4 regions of the Actinoplanes hulinensis genome follow, and region 2 is predicted to be linked to each of the others. Evidence: riboswitches for the same ligand, from Rfam matches in the RefSeq annotation. Region 2 holds a riboswitch; each other region holds the start of a gene.
The links. Region 2 has a riboswitch for cobalamin ahead of KZ829_RS06955 (ribonucleoside-diphosphate reductase subunit alpha). Riboswitches for the same ligand answer to the same signal wherever they lie in the genome.

Region 1 (4,727 bases), on a different contig from region 2:
CCCCAAGTCCTGTGCCACCGAAGTGTCCGAGCACCAATGAACTTCGTCCGCAGTTAGGCAGGGTCTGAGGCGAAGCTGCCATGGCCGGTTTCGCTACACATGCTGGCCGCCAAGATCGTGAAACAACCGGCGACAATCCCCGCCGGCTCCGAAATCAGGGCCGATCAGTCCTCCCAGGAGGCGACTGTCTCGGCTGCCCGGGCGACCGCAGTCTCCGTTGGCTCGGCGGCGTGCATCTCGCCGCCGTAGGGGCGCACCATGAACCCGCCCACCGCCGGGTGGAACGCGAGGCCGCGCTTGACCAGGCTGGGCCGGTCACGACGGTCGAACAGGTTCAGGGTGCCGTGACTGATCCACGGCCACGCACGGCGGAGTACCGGGTTCGCTGCGGCGGCGCGGGCGAGCGGCACAGTGACTTCCGCGTCGTGTTCGGTGATGATGTGCCAGAGCGCTTCGATCGCGGCACCCGGCTCGGTGACGGCAAGGTAGGTGTGGCGCTCGGCAAGCTCCTCCGCGGAACGGCCGTCGTGCAGGTCGAGCATGGCGCCGGCGATCTCGTCCAGGTCGCCCGTCCGACCCGCTGCGGCCGGGTCACCGCCGTAGGCCCAGACCATCACCTCGTAGCCTCCGCCGCAACCGGCGCGAACGCTGAGGTGGCCACTGGATGTAAACAGAAAGGCTGCGACCGGGCCGAAACGGTCCGAGCCGCCGCTCAGCCTCTCGAGACCAGTTCGCCGGTTCAGTTCGTCGGCCTCACGCATCCGGGAATCTTGTCATGAGCCCCGCGGCGCCATAGACCCCGACAAGCGGTGTTTGCCGCAGATGAGTAGACACGCTCAGGTGAAAGTCAGCTGCATCCGCACGGACCCATCCGAACCTGAGCCACAGAGCGTCGGCGCCGACCGCGGTCCGAAACTCACGACCACGAAAACCAGTGGAAGCGCGGTGGCCCCCAAGATCATCGACATTCGGGGCCCGTACTCACGACCTAAGCCACGCTGCTGACCGATCCGCGCACGGCACGCAGCCGCGGAACGCTGCTGTACGCACTCGCGGAGTACGACTGCTCACCGATTTTGGAGCTGCTGGTCATCACCGGCAACTGGGAGGTCGGCCGGGAGGCGCTCAGTCTGCTCCGCGGACATCGGCGAGGACATGTGGAACCGCCTGCACGACCGTGTGCAGGCGGCCTTGCTCACCGCTGGCGACGAGCAACGAATCGAGGTTCTCGAACCACTGCTCGAGATGTTCGTGTGGTCGCTGCGTTTCTGCGGGCCGCGCCCGCACGAGGCGTGGGGTTTGGGGTGAGGGTGACCGGGGGCGCTCAGCCCGGATGGTGCGTCGCGGGCGTGCGCGGGCAGTTGGTCGCGTGGTGCGGCGGGAGGTGTGGTTCGGCGGGGGCTGGGTCGTGCGTACCGGAAAGGGTTTAGAGGGTGAGGTGCATGTGGGTGCTGTGGGGGTCGGGTTGGTAGTGGGCGAAGGGTGGGCAGGTTCGGAAGCCGAAGCGCTGGTAGAGGGCGCGGGCGGGGGCGAAGTAGTCGGCGGTGCCGGTTTCGAGGTAGAGGTCGGTGTAGTGGCGGTGGCGGGCTTGGGTGATGAGGTGTTGTAGGAGGGTGGTGGCGACGCCGCGGCGTTGGGCGGTGGTGGCGGTGCGCATGGATTTGATTTCGGCGGTGGTGGGGTCGTGGTGTTTGAGGGCGGCGCAGCCGACGAGGTGGGGGCCGTCGTGGGCGGTCCAGAGGGTGATGTCGGGTGTGCGGAGGCCGTCGAGGTCGAGGGCGTGTTTGCTGTCGGGTGGGCTGGTGGCGCGCATGTCGTCGAGGTGTTGTTGCAGGAGGGCGGCGATGTCGGGGCCGGTGAGGTCGTCGATGGTGATGCGCAGGGTCACGGGGTGGATTGTGGCAGGTGCAGGTGCCAGCCGTCGGGGTGGTGGGTGAGGCGGGTGACGGCGAGTGGGGCGACGTCGAGGCGGCGGATGGCGGTTGCCGGGAGGTCGAGGGCGGCGGCGAGTACCGCGCGGATGGTCATGGGGTGGGCGACGGCGGTGAGTGCCGGCTGATGCTGGTTGCGCAGCCATGTGGTGGCGCGGGCCAGGAGCTGGGTGTGGGTTTCGCCGCCGTGGGGTGCCGCTGCCGGGTCGGTGAGCCAGGTGTGCAGGTCGGCCGGGTCGATCTGGTCGAGGGTGTGGCCGGTCCAGGTGCCGTGGTCGGGGTCGGCGAGTGCCGGGTCGATGCCGGGGGTGGCGCCGAGCAGTGCGGCGGTTTCGCGGGCGGCGTGGGAGGGTGCGCTGACCCATGGGCCGTTGCCGGGGATGTGCAGGGTGCGGGCGATGTTGCGGGCGGCTTCGTCGAGAGGGTCGTCGCCGCCGAACACGGCCCGGCGCAGGGCGCGGGTGTGTCCGGCGGCGATCAGGCGTAGGCCGGTCACGGAACTGTGACGGGGGTTTCGGTGCGGTGGGCGAGGCGGGCGAGCAGGCCCGCGAAGCCGAGGCCGAGGGTGGTCCAGAGGATGGTCTGGGTGCCGAGTGAGGTGATCCGGAAGTCCCACAGCAGGGTTGCGGGGAAGTCGGCGGGGACCTCGTCGAAGGTGGGAAGGAGGGTGTAGGCGATGGTGACGACGACCAGGAAGGCGGCCGCGGCGGCGGTGGCGCGGGCCCAGGGGTGGGTTTGGGTGCGGGCGGCGAGGGTTGCGGCCCAGACGGCGACCAGGCCGAGGGCGACCGCGGCGAGGTAGGCGGCGGTGCGCTGGTCGATGGTGGCCGGGTCGCCGACAGCGGGTGGGTTGGGTGGGTATTTGAGGTAGGGCACGAGGACGATGCCGGTCAGGGCGGCTGTGGCGAGGCCGAGGGCGGCGGTGGTGTCGCTGCCGGTGTGCAGGCGCCGGCGTAGGACGGTGTAGGCGGTGGCGAGGATGCCGCCGAGTGCGATGCCGTAGAGGCCGGTGGCCAGGAACAGGCCGGGCCCGGACTGGACGTCGCGGGAGACGAGAGTCTCGCCGGCGGGTGCGCCTGCTTCTTCGATGGCGATGGCCGCGTTGATGTGCGGCTCACCGGCGAGGTAGGCGAATGTTCCGGCGAGCAGTCCGGCGATGAGCCCGGCGAGTAGTCCCCTCAGCAGCAGTTGTGGGTAGCTGGGGGTCAGTGGCACGGGACACCGAGCAGGTGCCGTCCGTCGTGCATGAGTTCGTGCAGGTACATGCCGGACTGGGAGAGGGCGCCCTGGTCGAAGGCGACGAGGTAGGCCAGCAGCAGCATGATGCCGGTGAAGCCGGCGGCGGTGGCCAGCAGTTTGGTGGAGATGGCGGGGGTGGTGAGCGCTTGTGCCTTGGGCATGGCGGATCAACCTCCTACGGGATGACGCGTCCCGATCGATGGGGCCTGCGGCGCGTGAGCGTCCTGACTCACCGGCCCCGTGGGGCTGGTTCACAGTGGCGCGACCGCACCGGAGTTTCACCGGATTTCCCTCAGCGCACCGCAGATTGGATTCTCAACCTATCGGCCGGGGTGGGCCGGGCACAACCGTCGGGCGGTAGCATCCACGCCGGTCTACGGGGTCGGGGGTGTGTCGTGGTGCGGTGGCCGGTGGCGGTGGTGGCCGGGCTGGTGGTGTCGGTGGCGGTGCCGGTTCCGCAGCAGGTGTGGGCGGCGCAGTGCCTGGGTGCGAAGCCGGTGGTGTCGGCGGTGCCGGCGGAGTTGAGGGCGTACGCGCCGGCGCGGTTGGCGGGGTTGGCGACCGGGGCCGGGGTGCGGGTGGCGGTGGTCGATTCCGGGGTCGATGCGCGGCATCCGCAGCTCAGGGGTCAGGTGGCGGCGGGCCGGGATTTTCTGCGTAACGAGTTCGCGGGCCGCCGGGACTGTGTGGGTCACGGGACGGGGGTGGCCGGGATCATCGCGGCGGGCGCGGATGCGGGCAGTGGGGTGCAGGGTCTGGCGCCGGGGGCGACGATCGTGCCGGTGCGGGTGAGTGAGCAGCAGGACATCGACGAGTCGGCGGTGGCGTCGTCGGGTGGTGGTGCGCAGACGTTCGCGCAGGGGATTCGGTGGGCGGCGGGCCCGGGTCGCGCCCAGGTGATCAACATTTCGCTGGTGATGCCGCAGGAGAGCCCGGCGGTGCAGTCCGCGATCGCGGATGCGGTGGCGGCCGGGGTGATCGTGGTGGCGGCGGCCGGTAACGACGGCCCGGACGCCGGCGTGGTGTATCCGGCGGACTATCCGGGGGTGATCGGTGTCGGCGCGGTCGGTGCGGACGGGTTGCGGGCGTCGTATTCGCAGGTCGGTGAGCATGTGGATCTGGTGGCGTTCGGGGACGTGACGGTGGCGTCGCCGGTGGCCGGTCATCAGGTGGTGCAGGGGACGAGTTTCGCGACGCCGTTCGTGACGGCGACGGTGGCGCTGCTGAGGCAGCGGTTTCCGCGGGAGAGTGCGGCGCAGATAACCCGGCGGTTGTTGCGGTCGGTGGATCCGGCGCCGGGTGGTGTGCGCAGTGACGAGTACGGGTACGGGCTGCTGAATCCGTATCGGGCGCTGACGGAGGAGGCGGGCCCGGTGGTGGCCGCGGTCTCACCCGCGGTGGTGGCGGCGCCGGGGCGGGCGGCGGATTCGTCGGAGTGGGTGCGGGCGGGCTGGTTCGCGGCCGGTGGTGCGGGGCTGGCGGTGCTGGCCGGTGTGGTGGCGGTGGTCGCCGGCCGGGGTCGGCGTCGCGGTTGGCGGGCCGGTCATGATCGAATGC
Region 2 (4,727 bases):
CGGCGACCTTGACGCCGCACTCGCCGGCTTCCGGTCCGACCTGGCCCCCGATATGGCACTGCTCGACATCGCCGACGACGATGCGATGGTCGACGCCTACTTCGGCGGCATCCCGGCAACCGAACTCACCTGGCTCACCCCCGAGGTCCGCCGCTGCTGGGCCGTCGACATGCGCGAGGCACTCAGCAACGCCGACGGGTACGCCCGGGACAACCTGGCCTGGGGCGGCCCCTGGGACATCGACGTCACCGCGGTGCGCTGTCCGGTTCACCTCTACTACGGCGACCGCGACAGCCTGGTTCCCGAAGCCAACGGCCGCTGGCTGGCCGCGCACCTTCCCAACCCCACCTTCGTGACCTCTCCGAACGCCGGCCACGGCACCACAACCTTCGCCCACTGGGACACCGTCTTCGCCGACCTACCCGCACCTGTTTGAGCTCGCTCGCGCGCCTGGCCCGCAGACACCGCCGAACAGCGCTTGAACGGCAGATCAAGGCCCGATGCGGTGGCGTCGTACCAAGTCGCGGCCAGAAACGGCGACAGCGGACGTCTTCCAGTTGCTGTGGTGCCCGGCGCTGCACGACGACGACTGCCGGCCGCTGCCGCTCGTGCGGTGGCGCGCGGAGGCCGCGATCGGCGAACTGCTCGATAATCCGGAGCCGCCGGACGACGAGGCCGTCGAGGACGATCACGTGCCGGTGGCCTGCGCGCCGAGTCCCGAGCGGGTCCGGGAACTGCCCGACGCCTGGGAACTCGATGACGGCCTGCGCGATCGGGTAGAGGCGTGGGCGCAGGAGCGCGGGTGGAGGTACTTCGCGCACCTCAGCGCCGCCGACGGCACCAAGGCGGGCGGCCGGCCGGAGTGGATCCAGGACCCGCAGTACCCGGTGTGTGACTGCGGCACCACGGGTACAGCTCGGTTCGCTCTGCGGCAAGCGGCCATCCGCATCTGCCGCTGGACATGCGCCCGGCTGAGTCTGCCGTCACTGACCGTAGCACCAATGCTGCCGCTGACAGGGTCATCGCATACCCTCGGCGTGTGTTCGAGGCTTCGCGGATCTGCCGCTGCATCATCTGTCACGACTACGGCGATCGCGATGACTACGATGCGGCCGACGATGGCGTGATCGGCAATGTCAACGAGTTCGGGTGGAGCGTCACTGGTGTTCCCGCGGATGAGCAGGGGCCGGGCTGGTCGTACACGATCGGCCGTTGGCACAGCCGCGGCGGGCCCGAACTGGCCATGTTCGGACTCGACCTTCGTGTCATGCAGTCTTGTCTGAACATCCTTGGCCAACGGGACGGCCTTGCCGACGGCCAGTCCCATGACGATGTCGTCAACGGTTACCCGGTGCGCCTGAGGACCGTCGAGCCGACCTGGTATCGGGCCTTCTTCGGCCAGGCCATCTGGTTCTACCGGCGCCCGCCCGTTCCGATTCTCGAAGTCGTCTGGCCGGACCGCGACGGTGCTTTCCCCTGGGACACGGGAAGCCTGGCCCAGCCACACCTCTGGCTCGCACCCGCCGCGCACGTGCAAGGTGTCTGGACCCAAGACGTCTGAACCGAGGTAGGCGTACGGGCTGGAGCCGATCGACTGGAACCGGTCGGCCCGTGCGGGCCTTACTTGCCGCGCTCGGTCGTCACCTCGCCCGAGGCCGGTCGGAGGGCCCGGGAAGACTCGACCTGATCCCAGGGCTCGTCCGGCAGCGCCGGCCCATCGACCCAGCCGGGAACCGAACGCTCCGCCGAAGCGACTCATCCGGTAAGGACGGTCAGCGAGAGAGCGGGTCACAGGATGAGATACGGCGTGCAGAGACGGCGGCCGCGGGGCTGGGCACATCCCGACCTCGGTGACGTCGACCTCGGCAGGGTGCTCGATGCCCTCGGCGACCCGGTGCGGCTGGAGGTCGTCCGGCAACTGGCGGCCGCCGGGGGAGTGGTGCGGGGCGCGTTCGATGTGCCGGTGACCGGTCAGACCCTCTCCCATCACCTGAGGACTCTCACCACCGCCGGTCTCGTACGGGTGAGCCAGGCCGGCCGGTTCCGGTGCTGCGAGCTGCGTACACGTGAGGTGGAGCAGCGCTTTCCCGGATTGCTGCCGGCGATCCTGGCCAATGCCGGCGGCGGTGCCGTACGAACGATGCCGCCGTGAGAGTGACGGTTTGGACACACCATGTGGGGCTGTGACTTTCCGATGCCGCCCATATATGGTGTTCCCCGCAGCTGGTTCGGTCGCGCCCGTCAGGGTGTGTCCGAGGCAACAGGGAACCCGGTGTGAAACCGGGACTGCCCCGCAGCGGTGAGTGGGAACGACCGCCGTCATGAAGCACTGGGCTCGTCAGAGCCTGGGAAGCGACGGCCAGTAGGCGGCTTTACCCCAAAGCCCACGAGTCCGAAGACCTGCCAGCGCGCCGTGCATCTCAGGTGATGCGCGGCGGTCGAAGGCCGCGTGGGACGGCCGACGCCATCAGCCGGGCCCTCACGGGCCGCGGCGGCGTCCTCCTGCGCACCCGAGACCTCGGCCGGCGTGATGAGGGGGACGAGACATGACAGCAGCTACGCAGGATCCGCCGGCTACCGGACATGTGGTGCCGGAGCAGCGCCGCCATGTGATGCAGGTGCGCAAGCGAAACGGCGATCTGGAGCCGGTCGACGTCAACAAGATCGTCAAGGCGGTCGAGTTGTGGGTCACCGATCTCGGCGAGGTCGACCCGCTGAGGGTGGCGACCAAGACCATCAGCGGCCTGTACGACGGAGCGACCACGGCTGAGCTCGACAAGCTGTCGATCCAGACGGCGGCCGAGCTGATCGGCGAGGAGCCGCAGTACTCGAAACTCGCCGCCCGGCTGCTCGCCGCGTACGTCGACAAGGAGGTCCGCGGCCAGGGTGTCGCCAGCTTCAGCCAGTCGATCCGCTACGCCCACGGCCTCGGCCTGATCGGCGACGAGACCGCGGCGTTCGTGGCCCGCAACGCGCGTAAACTCGACGACGCCGTGGACGTCGCCGGTGACCTGCGGTTCGAGTACTTCGGCCTGCGCACCGTCGCCGACCGCTACCTGCTGCGCCACCCACGGTCCCGCCTGGTCGTGGAGACCCCGCAGTACTGGCTGCTGCGCGTCGCCTGCGGGCTGTCCACAGACGCCCGTGAGGCGATCGGCTTCTACCGGCTGATGTCGAGTCTGGCCTATCTGCCCAGCTCACCCACGCTGTTCAACTCCGGAACCCGGCACACCCAGATGTCGTCGTGCTTCCTGGTCGACTCGCCGAAGGACGAACTGGACTCGATCTACGAGCGTTACCACCAGGTCGCGAAGCTGTCGAAGTACTCCGGCGGCATCGGTATCGCCTGGTCGCGCATCCGCGGCCGGGGCGCCCTGATCCGCGGCACGAATGGAAAGTCCAACGGCATCGTCCCGTTCCTGAAGACGCTCGACGCCGGGGTGGCGGCGGTCAATCAGGGCGGCCGCCGCAAAGGCGCCGCATGCGTCTATCTCGAGCCGTGGCACCCGGACATCGAGGAGTTCCTGGAACTGCGCGACAACACCGGCGAGGAGTCCCGCCGCACGCACAACCTGAACCTGGCGAACTGGATCCCGGACGAGTTCATGCGCCGTGTCGAGGCCGACGGCGAATGGTCGCTCATCGACCCGTCCGACGCCCCGTCACTGCCGGACCTGTTCGGTGACGAATTCACCGAGGCCTACCGGGCAGCGGAGAAGAAGGCTGTCAAAACCGTCAAAGCCCGCGATCTGTACGGCCGGATGATGCGCACCCTGGCGCAGACCGGCAACGGGTGGATGACGTTCAAGGACCGCTCGAACGCGCTGTCGAACCAGACGGGCGAGCCCGGCAACGTGATCCACCTGTCGAACCTGTGCACCGAGATCCTCGAGGTCAACAACGACGACGAGACGGCCGTCTGCAACCTCGGCTCGATCAACCTGGGTCAACACGTCAACGTTGACGGTGTTGACTGGGTCAAGTTGAGGGAGACGGTGCGGACCGCGGTCGTCTACCTGGATCGGGTCATCGACATCAACTACTACCCGTCGCAGCAGGCCGCGGCCTCGAACCCGCGGTGGCGGCCGGTCGGGCTCGGGCTGATGGGCCTGCAGGACGCGTTCTTCACCCTGCGACTGCCGTTCGACTCGGCCGAGGCCAAGGAACTGTCGACCCGGGTCCAGGAGGAGATCTTCCTGACCGCGCTGGAGGTGTCGGCCGACCTGGCTTCGACTTTCGGGCCGCACCCGTCCTATGCGCAGACCCGCGCGGCCAAGGGCGATCTGCACCACGAACTGTGGGGCGCCCAGGTCGCACAGGCCGACCGCTGGGCGGCGCTCAAGGAGAAGATCGCCGAGCACGGGCTCCGCAACTCGCTGCTGATCGCGATCGCGCCGACCGCGACGATCGCCTCCATCGCCGGTGCCTACGAGTGCATCGAGCCGCAGGTGTCCAACCTGTTCAAACGCGAGACCATGTCGGGTGAGTTCCTTCAGATCAACACCTATCTGGTACGGGAACTCAAGTCGCGTGGACTGTGGACCGCCGCCATCCGCGAGCAGATCAAGCGCGCCGAAGGCTCGGTGCAGGCGATCGCCGAACTGCCCGAGGACGTACGGGAACTGTTCCGCACCGCATGGGAACTGCCGCAGAAGGCGCTGATCGAACTCGCGGCGGCCCGGGCCCCGTTCATCGACCAGTCGCAGTCACTGAACCTGTTCATGGCC
Region 3 (4,727 bases), on a different contig from region 2:
GGGCGGAAGCAGCCTCGGGAACGCTGGAGGCGACCAGGTCGGCCGGGATCACCGTCGGCCAGCCGCGCTCCTCCATGGCCGTGACCAGTGCCCGCGCCAGCACCTCGATCGCGTCGGTCTCCGCGGTGGACGCGTCCTCCGCGAGGCCCAGCGCCTCCCGCAGACCCGGCAGCGCCGCCACCTGACCGGCCCACATCTGCCGCGCCCGCAGCATGGCGAGCACCAGGTTGATCCGCGCCTCCCCGGCCGGCGCCGCCCCCAGCACGTGCAGCCCGTCGCGGATCTGCACATCCTTGACCTCACACAGCCATCCGTCGATGTGCAGGATGAAGTCGTCGAACTCCTCGTCCTCCGGCCGGCGCCCCTGGCCGAGGTCATGGTCCATCTTCGCGGCCTGGATCAGGGTCCAGATCTGAGCCCGGATCGCCGGGAGCTTGGCCGGGTCGAGGGCGGCGATGGTCGCGTGCTCGTCGAGCAGCTGCTCCAGTCGGGCGATGTCCCCATAGGACTCGGCGCGGGCCATCGGCGGAATCAGGTGGTCGACCAGCGTGGCGTGCGCCCGGCGCTTGGCCTGTGTCCCCTCGCCGGGGTCGTTGACCAGGAACGGGTAGATCAGCGGCAGGTCGCCGAGGGCCGCGTCGGTGCCGTCCGACGCGGACATGCCGACGTTCTTGCCGGGCAGCCACTCCAGGTTGCCATGCTTGCCGACGTGCACCACCGCGTGCGCGCCGAACTCATCGGCCACCCACCGGTAGGCGGCCAGGTAGTGATGGCTCGGAGGCAGGTCCGGGTCGTGGTAGATGGCGACCGGGTTGGCCCCGAACCCGCGCGGAGGCTGGACCATCACCACGATGTTCTCGTCGCGGAGTGCGGCCAGCACGATGTCGCCGTCGTCCACATAGAGCTCACCGGGCGCCTGGCCCCAATGCCGCTCGACACGCTCCCGGAAGTCCCCCGGGAGCTGGTCGAACCAGGTTTGATACCGAGATGCCGGAATTCGCACCGGATTGCCGGACAACTGCTCGTCGGTCAGCCAGTCCGGGTCCTGCCCACCGGCCGCGATCAACGTGTGGATGAGCCCGTCGCCGTCGTAGGACCCGAAGTCACCGATCCGGTAACCCCGGTCGGCGAGAGCCGCCAGCAGGGCGACCGTCGAGGCCGGCGTGTCCAGACCGACCGCGTTGCCGATCCGGGAGTGCTTGGTCGGATAGGCCGACAGCATCAGCACGATCCGGCGGTCGGCGGGCGGCACGTGCCGCAGCCGGGCGTGCGCCACCGCGATCCCGGCCACCCGCGACGCCCGCTCCTCGTCGGCCGCGTAGACCGACAGCCCGTCCTCGTCGATCTCCTTGAACGAGAACGGCACCGTGATGATCCGGCCGTCGAACTCCGGGATCGCCACCTGCGTCGCCGCGTCCAGCGGGGTCAGGCCGTCGTCACTGGCCTCCCAGGCGGCCCGCGAGCTGGTCAGGCACAGCCCCTGGAGGATCGGCACGTCCAGGTCGGCGAGCACCCCGACATCCCACGCCTCGTCGTCACCACCCGCGCTCGCGGTCGCCGGGCGGGTGCCGCCGGCCGCCAGCACGGTCACCACCAGCGCGTCCGCCCTACGCAACTCGGCCAGCAGCTCCGGCGGGGCGGTCCGCAGCGAGGCCGTGAAGATCGGCATGGCCCGCGCGCCCTTGGCCTCGATCGCCCGGCAGAGCGTCTCGACGAACGCCGTGTTGCCGGCCATGTGATGCGCCCGGTAATAAAGCACCGCCACGGTCGCCTCGCCGGTCGACTCCGGGCGCGGCAGGAAGCCCCACTGCGGACTCTCCACGGCCGGCGCGAACCCGTTGCCGGTCAGCAGCACCGTGTCGGAAAGGAAGTCGTGCAGCGAGACCAGATTGTCCGCGCCACCGTGCGCCAGATAGGTGTGCGCCTCGGCGGCCACCCCGGCGGGCACCGTGGACAGCTTCATCAACTCGGCGTCCGGCGCCTGCTCGCCGCCCAGGACCACGACCGGCACGTCGCCCGCGAGCAGTGTGTCCAACCCCTCCTCCCAGGCCCGGCGGCCGCCCAGGATGCGCACCACGACGAGGTCGGCCCCGTCGAGCAGGGCGGGCAGATCGGCGACCGAGGTGCGGGCCGGGTTGGCCGGGCGCCAGGCCGATCCACTGGCCCGGGCGCTGAGCAGGTCGGTGTCGGACGTCGACAGCAGCAGAAACACGCGCGCGCTCCCCTCGGGGTCCGCGCCCCGGGTAGTCGGATGTCACGGCGACCGGAGTTCCTGGCTCCCAGGGCTCGAACTCCCTGGTGACAGTGGCGGGACCGCGCCGGAGTCACACCGGCTTCCTCCGCGGCGTCGCCGCTCGTGAGCCATAACTTTTCCGAACCCCGGTGTCCCGCGTCAAGGCGGAACGGCCGCTGTGACGCTGCCGACCCACCGAGAGGCGAAGGTGAATTCCTGCCGGGGGTCGGCCGTAGTATCCGGGCCATGTCTCCCGTCCGGACTTCCGACACCGACGCCTGCCCCGGCGCGCTGCGGCTGCACGCCGCCGCCGACGGGTTGCTGGCCCGGGTGCGGCTGCCCGGCGGGCTGCTGACCGGGGCCCGGTTGCGCGCGCTGCGCGAGCTGGCCGAGGAGTTCGGCGACGGCGCCCTGGAGCTGACCTCGCGGGCCAATCTCCAGCTCAGAGGCCTGTCGGCCATCGATGCCCCGGCCCTGGCGACCCGCTTGCGCGCCGCCGGGCTGCTGCCCTCACAGACCCACGACAATGTTCGGAACATCGCGTCGCCGCCGCTGCCGGGATCGACGATCCGCGCTCTGATACCGGCCTTGGACCGCGCCGTCCTGGACGATCCCGCCCTGGCCGGCCTCCCCGGCAAGTTCCTGTTCGCGCTCGGCCACGTCACCCTGTCCCCCGACGTCGCCGCCGTCCCGGCCCTCACCAACCCCACACCGGCGCCCACCGTCCACGCGGCCGTCACCACCAGGCCCACACCAATGGCGGCCACCACGCACCCGGCCGCCACCAACCCCACACCAACGGTGCCCACCGTCCACGCGGGTTTCGCCGGGTCGGGGGATCGGGAGCACACGGGTGCCGGGCTGTTCGCGATCCGCTTCGCCGGGCACGACACCGGGCTCCGGGTGGAGGCCGACCGGGTGGTGCCGGCGCTGATCGCGGCGGCGCACGCGTTCCTCGCCGAGCGGGAGGAGCAGCGGGGTGACGGCCCGGCCGCGTGGCGGTTGCGGGAGCTGACCGACGGCCCGGCCCGTGTGTCGGCCCGGGTGGCCGGCGTCCTCGGGCTGACGCCCGTCGCCGTGGCGGCGGCGGTGCCGGTCGAGGCCACCGATGCCACCGATCTGGTCGGCGTGGTGGCTCAGGCGGACGGGCTGGCCGCGGTGGGGGCACTGGTGCCGTTGGGGCGCTTGGCCGGCGTAACCCTCAGGGTTCTGGAGGAGGCCGATCAGCTGGTGGTGACCCCCTGGCGTGGGGTGATCGTGGCCGATCTGACGCCGTCGGCGGCGCCGGGGTGGGCGGGCCGTCTGGCCGCGGCCGGGCTCGCGGTGGCCGCGGATTCGCCCTGGTCCGGGGTGACCGCCTGCGCCGGGCGGCCAGGTTGCGCGAAGTCGCTGGCCGACGTGCGCGCCGACGCCACGGTCACGGCCCGTTTCGTCGACGGCCTGCCGGTCCACTGGGTGGGTTGCGCCCGCGCGTGCGGCAGCCCGTCCGGCCCGCACGTCCGCGTCGAGGCCACCGCCGACGGCTACCTGGTCGCCCGCACGGACGGTGACCGATCCGGCCCAGCCCACCCACCGGAAAGCAACCGATCCGGACTCGGCGGCCCACCGGGGAATTCCGGCGCGAAGGGAGACGGATCCGGACTGGTCGGCCCATCGACTGCCGGGGCGGGATCGCCGAGGATCAGCGGGATCGGCACGGCCGTGACCGGGTTGGGGGAGATCGTGGCTGTGGCTAGGAGGCCCTGATGAAGTATGTGCGTGACGGCGCGGAGATCTACCGGCGCTCGTTCGCCACCATCCGGGCCGAGGCGGACCTCTCAGGACTGCCGGAGGACGTGTCGCGGGTGGTGGTCCGGATGATCCACGCCTGCGGGATGGTGGATCTGGTGGAGGATGTCCGGTTCAGTCCGGGTGTGGTCACCGCGGCGCGGAAGGCGCTGCTCGACGGCGCGCCGATCCTCTGTGACGCGGAGATGGTGGCGTCCGGGGTGACCCGGTCGCGGCTGCCGGCGGCCAACGAGGTGATCTGCACGCTGCGGGACCCGGCGGTGCCGGGGCTGGCCGCGGCGATCGGCAACACCCGTAGCGCGGCCGCACTCGACCTGTGGGGTGACCGGCTGGGTGGCGCCGTGGTGGCGGTCGGCAACGCGCCGACCGCACTGTTCCGGCTGCTGGAGATGGTCGCGGCGGGCGCGCCACGGCCGGCCGCGGTGCTCGGCATCCCGGTCGGTTTCATCGGCGCGGCCGAGTCCAAGGAGGCTCTCGCCGAGTCCGGCCTGGAGTACTTGATCGTGCGTGGCCGCCGGGGTGGCAGCGCCATCACCGCCGCCGCGGTGAACGCCCTCGCCTCCGAAGCGGAATAGGTCGGGAACGGAAGAGGTCAGCTTCTCGGCCCTGAAGGACCGAGCTTGCGTCACTGAGTTCGGTGTGGAGGGGACGGCTGACCAGCCCGAGACGCCTTGAAGGAGGTGACTACGTTGCATACAAGACAGTC
Region 4 (4,727 bases), on a different contig from region 2:
GATCGTCGCGGCCGGGCCGGCGAAGCGGCTCCAGGCCCGCACCGGCACCCCGGTCCACCCGATGTCGCCGCTCACGAAGCTGGCCTGGTGGGCCGAGGAGGACCCGGGCACGCTGCGCGGTACCCCACGCTGGGGCGGCGTCAAGGAACTGATCGTCGCGGCGCTGGCCGACGACCCGTTCCTGGTGGACCTGTCGATCGCCTCCGGCACCGGCCTCTACGACATCCACTCCCGCCGGTGGGACGACGAGGCCCTGGCGATCGCCGGCGTGCGCCCCGGGCAGCTCGCCGAGGTCGTCCCCACCACGCACGCCCTCCGGTTGTCTCCCGAGGTGGCCACCGCCGCGGGCCTGCCCCCGGACGTACCGCTGATCATCGGCGCCGCCGACGGCCCGCTCGCCAACCTCGGCGTCGGCGCCACCCCGCCCGGCGTCGCGGCGGTCTCCCTCGGCACGAGCGGCGCCCTCCGTACCGTCGTGGACCGCCCCACCGCCGACGCCGCCGGCCGCCTGTTCTGCTACGCCCTCACCGAGGACCGCTGGGTGATCGGCGGAGCGGTCAACAACGCCGGCTCGGTCGTACGCTGGGCCGCCCAGAGCCTCGCCGCCGGCGCCCCGGGCGAACCGGCCGCCGAGGCGGAGGGCGCCGACGACCTGGACGCCGCCCTGCTGGCCGAGGCCGCCGGGATCCGGGCCGGCAGCGAGGGCCTGCTCTGCCTGCCCTACCTTCTGGGCGAACGGGCCCCCTGGTGGCGCCCCGGCATGCGCGGCGCCTACCTGGGCCTGCGCCGCGAACACGCCCGCCCGCACCTGGTCCGCGCCGCCGTGGAGGGCGTGTGCCAGCAGCTCGCCCTGGTCCGCGACTCCTTCGACGCCGAAGGTTGCCCGGTCACCGAGATCCGCGCCACCGGCGGCGCCGCCGCCTCCCACCTGTGGGTGTCCGTCCTGGCCTCCGCCTTCGACCTCCCGGTGACGGTCGCCGACGTCCCCGAGGGCACCGCCCTGGGCGCCTGCCTTCTGGCCCGGCACGCCCTCGGCGAACTCCCCGATCTGGACCGCGCCGCCGACCTGGTCCCCACCGCGAACGCCACCCACCCCGACCCGGAGGACGCCGCCCTCTACCGCCGCCTGCGCCCCCTGGTGGAACGCTCCGCCCTGGCCGTCCTGGACGTGGTGGCCGAACTCGACCGTCTGGCTCCCGAGCCCCTGCCCGCCACCGAGAAGGCCGTAACCGGTTGAGCCGCCCCGCCGTACCTGATCGGACAGTGCGGCGCAGACCGCCCCCGGAGAAGCCGCGCCGGCGGGTGACGGATCCCGCGTTGACGGGTGCCCGGCCGGTCGGGAAGAGTGACCGGCGAGCGGTTGCGGAGGAACCCGGTGCGATTCCGGGACGGTCCCGCCACTGTGACCGGGGAGCGACCCGCTGACCACACGCCACGGCGCCCACGCCGGAAGGCGAGCGGGAAACGTCGATCCGGGAGTCAGGAGACTCCGGCCGCTCGCGTCGACCGACGAGCGGGCGTGGACACCCGCCGGAAGGGATCCTGGTGACTGCTCCGTACCCGTTCTCGGCCGTGGTGGGCCTCGACGACCTGCGCCTGGCCCTGCTGCTGACCTCGGTGTCCCCGGCGGTCGGCGGGGTCCTGGTCCGAGGCGAGAAGGGCACCGCGAAGAGCACCGTCGTCCGCGCCCTGGCCGGCCTGCTGCCACCGGTCACGGTGGTACCCGGCTGCCGTTTCGCCTGCGCTCCCGCCGCCCCGGACCCGGCTTGCCCGGACGGCCCCCACCCCGCACTCCCCGGCGCCCCGGCGGCCGCCGCCGCCACGGTCCGGCCCGCGTCGCTCGTCGAGTTGCCGGTCGGCGCCACCGAGGACCGGGTGGTCGGCACGCTCGACCTGCAGCGCGCGCTCACCGACGGGGTGAAGGCCTACGAGCCGGGTCTGCTCGCCGCCGCGCACCGGGGTGTCCTCTATGTCGACGAGGTGAACCTCCTGCCGGACCACCTGGTGGACCTGCTGCTGGACGCGGCGGCGATGGGCCGGGCACACGTCGAGCGGGACGGGGTGTCGGTCAAGCACGCGGCGAGATTCCTGTTGGTCGGCACCATGAACCCGGAGGAGGGCGAGCCCCGGCCCCAGTTGGTCGACCGGTTCGGCCTGGTCGTGAACGTCGCCGCGCCCCGCGACGCCCGCCAGCGCGCCGAGGTGGTGCGCCGCCGCCTCGCCTACGAGGCCGACCCGGACGTTTTCGCGGCGCGCTACGCCGGCGCCGAACGCGACTACGCGGCCCGCATCGCCGCCGCCCGCGCCGCCCTTCCGGCGGTGACGCTGCCCGACGCCGAACTCGACCGGATCGCCCGGGTCTGCCTCGCCTACGGCGTGGACGGCATGCGCGCCGACATCGTGGTCGCCCGCTGCGCCGTGGCCCTGGCCGCCTGGCACGGCCGCGACCGGGTCACCGCCGACGACGTCCGGGACGCCGCCGGGCTGGCCCTTCCGCACCGCCGCCGTACCGATCCGCTGGACCCGCCCGGCACCGACGAGCAGAAGCTCGAGGACGCCCTGGCCGAAGCCGAACGCCAGGCAGAACAGGAACGTGCCGAACAGGAACGCGCCGACCGCGAACAGGCCGACCGCGAACAGGCCGATCGCGAACAGGCCGGCCAGGACGGTAGAAACGGCGGCGACCCCGACGACGAGCCGGACCCGGACGACGGCGGCCCCGGCGGCGGAGGCCCCCGAAACGACACCCCGCGCGACGGCGGCGGGCCGTCCGGAGCAGGATCACCCCACGGGGGTACGGAGGAGAGCACGCCCCCCTCCAGCAACGACGGGGCGCCACAACCGGAGAAGGCGGGCGCGACCGCCACTGCCGGCCAGGCGTTCCGCACCCGCACACTCCGGATCACCGCCCGTGGCGAGGGCGGTCACGCCGGCCGCCGCTCCCCGGCCTTCGCCCGTCGGGGCCGCGTAGTCGGCAGCCGCGTCCCGCAGGGCAAGCTCTCCGGCGTCCCTCACCTCTTCGCCACTCTCCGGGCTGCCCTCGACCGGGCTTCCCTCGACCGGGCTGCCCTCGACACCATTACCCCTACCCACCCGACCCCCGTCACCCGCAACGGCACCTCCCATGACCAGCCCTCCCAGGAGCCGGTGTCTCAGGAGCCGGTGGCCCAGGACCGACTGTCCCCGGATCGGTTGGTGGGGGAGTCAGTGGCCCAGGACCGACTGTCCCCGGATTGGTTGGTGGGGGAGTCGGTGGCTCAGGACCGGGTGGCTCAGGACCGGGTGGCTCAGGATCGGGTGGCCCAGGACCGGGACCGGGTGGCCCCGGAGCGGCTTGTGCGGGGGGCGGGGTCCGAGGATCAGCCTGCTCGGGAGCGGCGGGGTGGGATCCGGGTGTCGCCGCGGGATCTGCGGGAATCGGTGCATGTGGGGCGCGAGGCGAACCTGGTGCTCTTCGTGGTGGACGCGTCCGGGTCGATGGCCGCGCGGAAGCGGATGACGTTGGTCAAGACGGCGGTGCTGTCGCTGTTGCGGGACGCCTATCAGCGGCGGGACCGGATCGGGATGATCACTTTCCGGGGGCGGGACGCCGAGGTGGTGCTGCCGCCGACGTCCAGTCATGAGGTCGGCGTGATGCGGCTGGCCGCGTTGCGGACCGGTGGCCGTACCCCGCTCGCGGCGGGGCTCCGTGCCGCGGCCGCGACCATCGCCACCGAGCGCCGCCGCGACCCGCGACGGCGTCCGCTGCTGGTGGTGGTCACCGACGGCCGGGCCACGAGCGGACCCGACCCCGCACTGCTCGCGCCCGCGCTGGCCGGTGTGGCGACCGTGGTGGTCGACTGCGAGTCCGGCCCGGTCCGGCTGGGCCTGGCCGGAAAGCTGGCGGCGGTTCTCCGAGCCGATCTCATGCCGCTGGAACACCTTCAATCCACCACCGTTCTCCAGCCGGCGGCCCGCGCCGCCGCCACCGCGTCGGCTCCGGCCGACCGCGCCTACCGCGCCGCCTCGGCTCCGGCCGACCGCGCCGCCTCGGACCGCACCGCCTCGGCTCCGGCCGACCGCGCCTACCGCAGCGCCGCGTAGGCGGTTCGGTGCGGTTCGAACCGGTGTCCGCGGGCCGCGCTCATCCGCCCGTCGGTGCCGGCCCGCCGGACCGGGACAGCATCGAGGTCAGCCGGTCGCGTCCGGCGGGTTGTGGGTGCTTTTTCAGGGTGCGGATGCCCGGCGGGCGCTCACGTCGCGCCGTCCGTGTGCCCGGCCTGCCGCTATGACACGGGCAGACGACCACGGAGAACGTTACGTGTGTGCTTGCCGGCGCGAATGGGCCGCACTATGAGGACAGAGGCGTCATATGAGCTGGGACCGCCGGGTTCGGGCGCTGTGCGGTGGGGTGAGGCAAACGTTGGGGTGAGGGTGGGGTTCGCGGGAGGGTGAGGGGCGCGCGCCGGGCGGGCCACCTTCGCCCCGGCCGGCGGGACGGTGTGGGTTGGGCTGGACGCTCACCCCGTACCGGGAATGGGGTTGATCTTGACGACGAGGAGGAGCGCGTGCCGCAAGGGAAAGTGACGAGCGTGCCCGACGACGGGCTGACGACGCGGCAGCGGCGGCGGCAGGCGGTGTTCGCGGTGCACACCGGGCCGGGCAAGGGGAAGTCGACGGCCGCGTTCGGGATGGCGCTGCGGGCCTGGAGCGCGGGGTGGCCGATCGGGGTGTTCCAGTTCGTCAAG

Region 1: linked by a shared signal. The riboswitch ahead of KZ829_RS18990 (CbtB domain-containing protein) and the one ahead of KZ829_RS06955 (ribonucleoside-diphosphate reductase subunit alpha) in region 2 are both predicted to bind cobalamin.
Region 3: linked by a shared signal. The riboswitch ahead of cobN (cobaltochelatase subunit CobN) and the one ahead of KZ829_RS06955 (ribonucleoside-diphosphate reductase subunit alpha) in region 2 are both predicted to bind cobalamin.
Region 4: linked by a shared signal. The riboswitch ahead of KZ829_RS17615 (VWA domain-containing protein) and the one ahead of KZ829_RS06955 (ribonucleoside-diphosphate reductase subunit alpha) in region 2 are both predicted to bind cobalamin.

The regions. Positions count from the first base shown of each region.
Region 1 is NZ_JAHXZI010000009.1:245,212-249,938, reverse strand. It holds gene KZ829_RS19015 (DUF6193 family natural product biosynthesis protein) at 165-761, opposite strand; gene KZ829_RS19010 (hypothetical protein) at 1,156-1,308, shown strand; gene KZ829_RS19005 (GNAT family N-acetyltransferase) at 1,427-1,888, opposite strand; gene KZ829_RS19000 (histidine phosphatase family protein) at 1,885-2,427, opposite strand; gene KZ829_RS18995 (CbtA family protein) at 2,424-3,146, opposite strand; gene KZ829_RS18990 (CbtB domain-containing protein) at 3,137-3,331, opposite strand; adenosylcobalamin (AdoCbl) riboswitch at 3,339-3,489, opposite strand; gene KZ829_RS43110 (S8 family serine peptidase) at 3,569-4,727, shown strand, end outside.
Region 2 is NZ_JAHXZI010000003.1:114,932-119,658, forward strand. It holds gene KZ829_RS06940 (alpha/beta fold hydrolase) at 1-436, shown strand, start outside; gene KZ829_RS06945 (DUF4262 domain-containing protein) at 1,040-1,561, shown strand; gene KZ829_RS06950 (ArsR/SmtB family transcription factor) at 1,808-2,152, shown strand; cobalamin riboswitch at 2,208-2,422, shown strand; gene KZ829_RS06955 (ribonucleoside-diphosphate reductase subunit alpha) at 2,547-4,727, shown strand, end outside.
Region 3 is NZ_JAHXZI010000010.1:96,768-101,494, forward strand. It holds gene cobN (cobaltochelatase subunit CobN) at 1-2,212, opposite strand, end outside; cobalamin riboswitch at 2,248-2,375, opposite strand; gene KZ829_RS44055 (ferredoxin-like domain-containing protein) at 2,480-3,979, shown strand; gene KZ829_RS20065 (precorrin-8X methylmutase) at 3,979-4,596, shown strand.
Region 4 is NZ_JAHXZI010000008.1:359,128-363,854, reverse strand. It holds gene KZ829_RS17620 (gluconokinase) at 1-1,237, shown strand, start outside; cobalamin riboswitch at 1,366-1,490, shown strand; gene KZ829_RS17615 (VWA domain-containing protein) at 1,546-4,083, shown strand; gene cobO (cob(I)yrinic acid a,c-diamide adenosyltransferase) at 4,548-4,727, shown strand, end outside.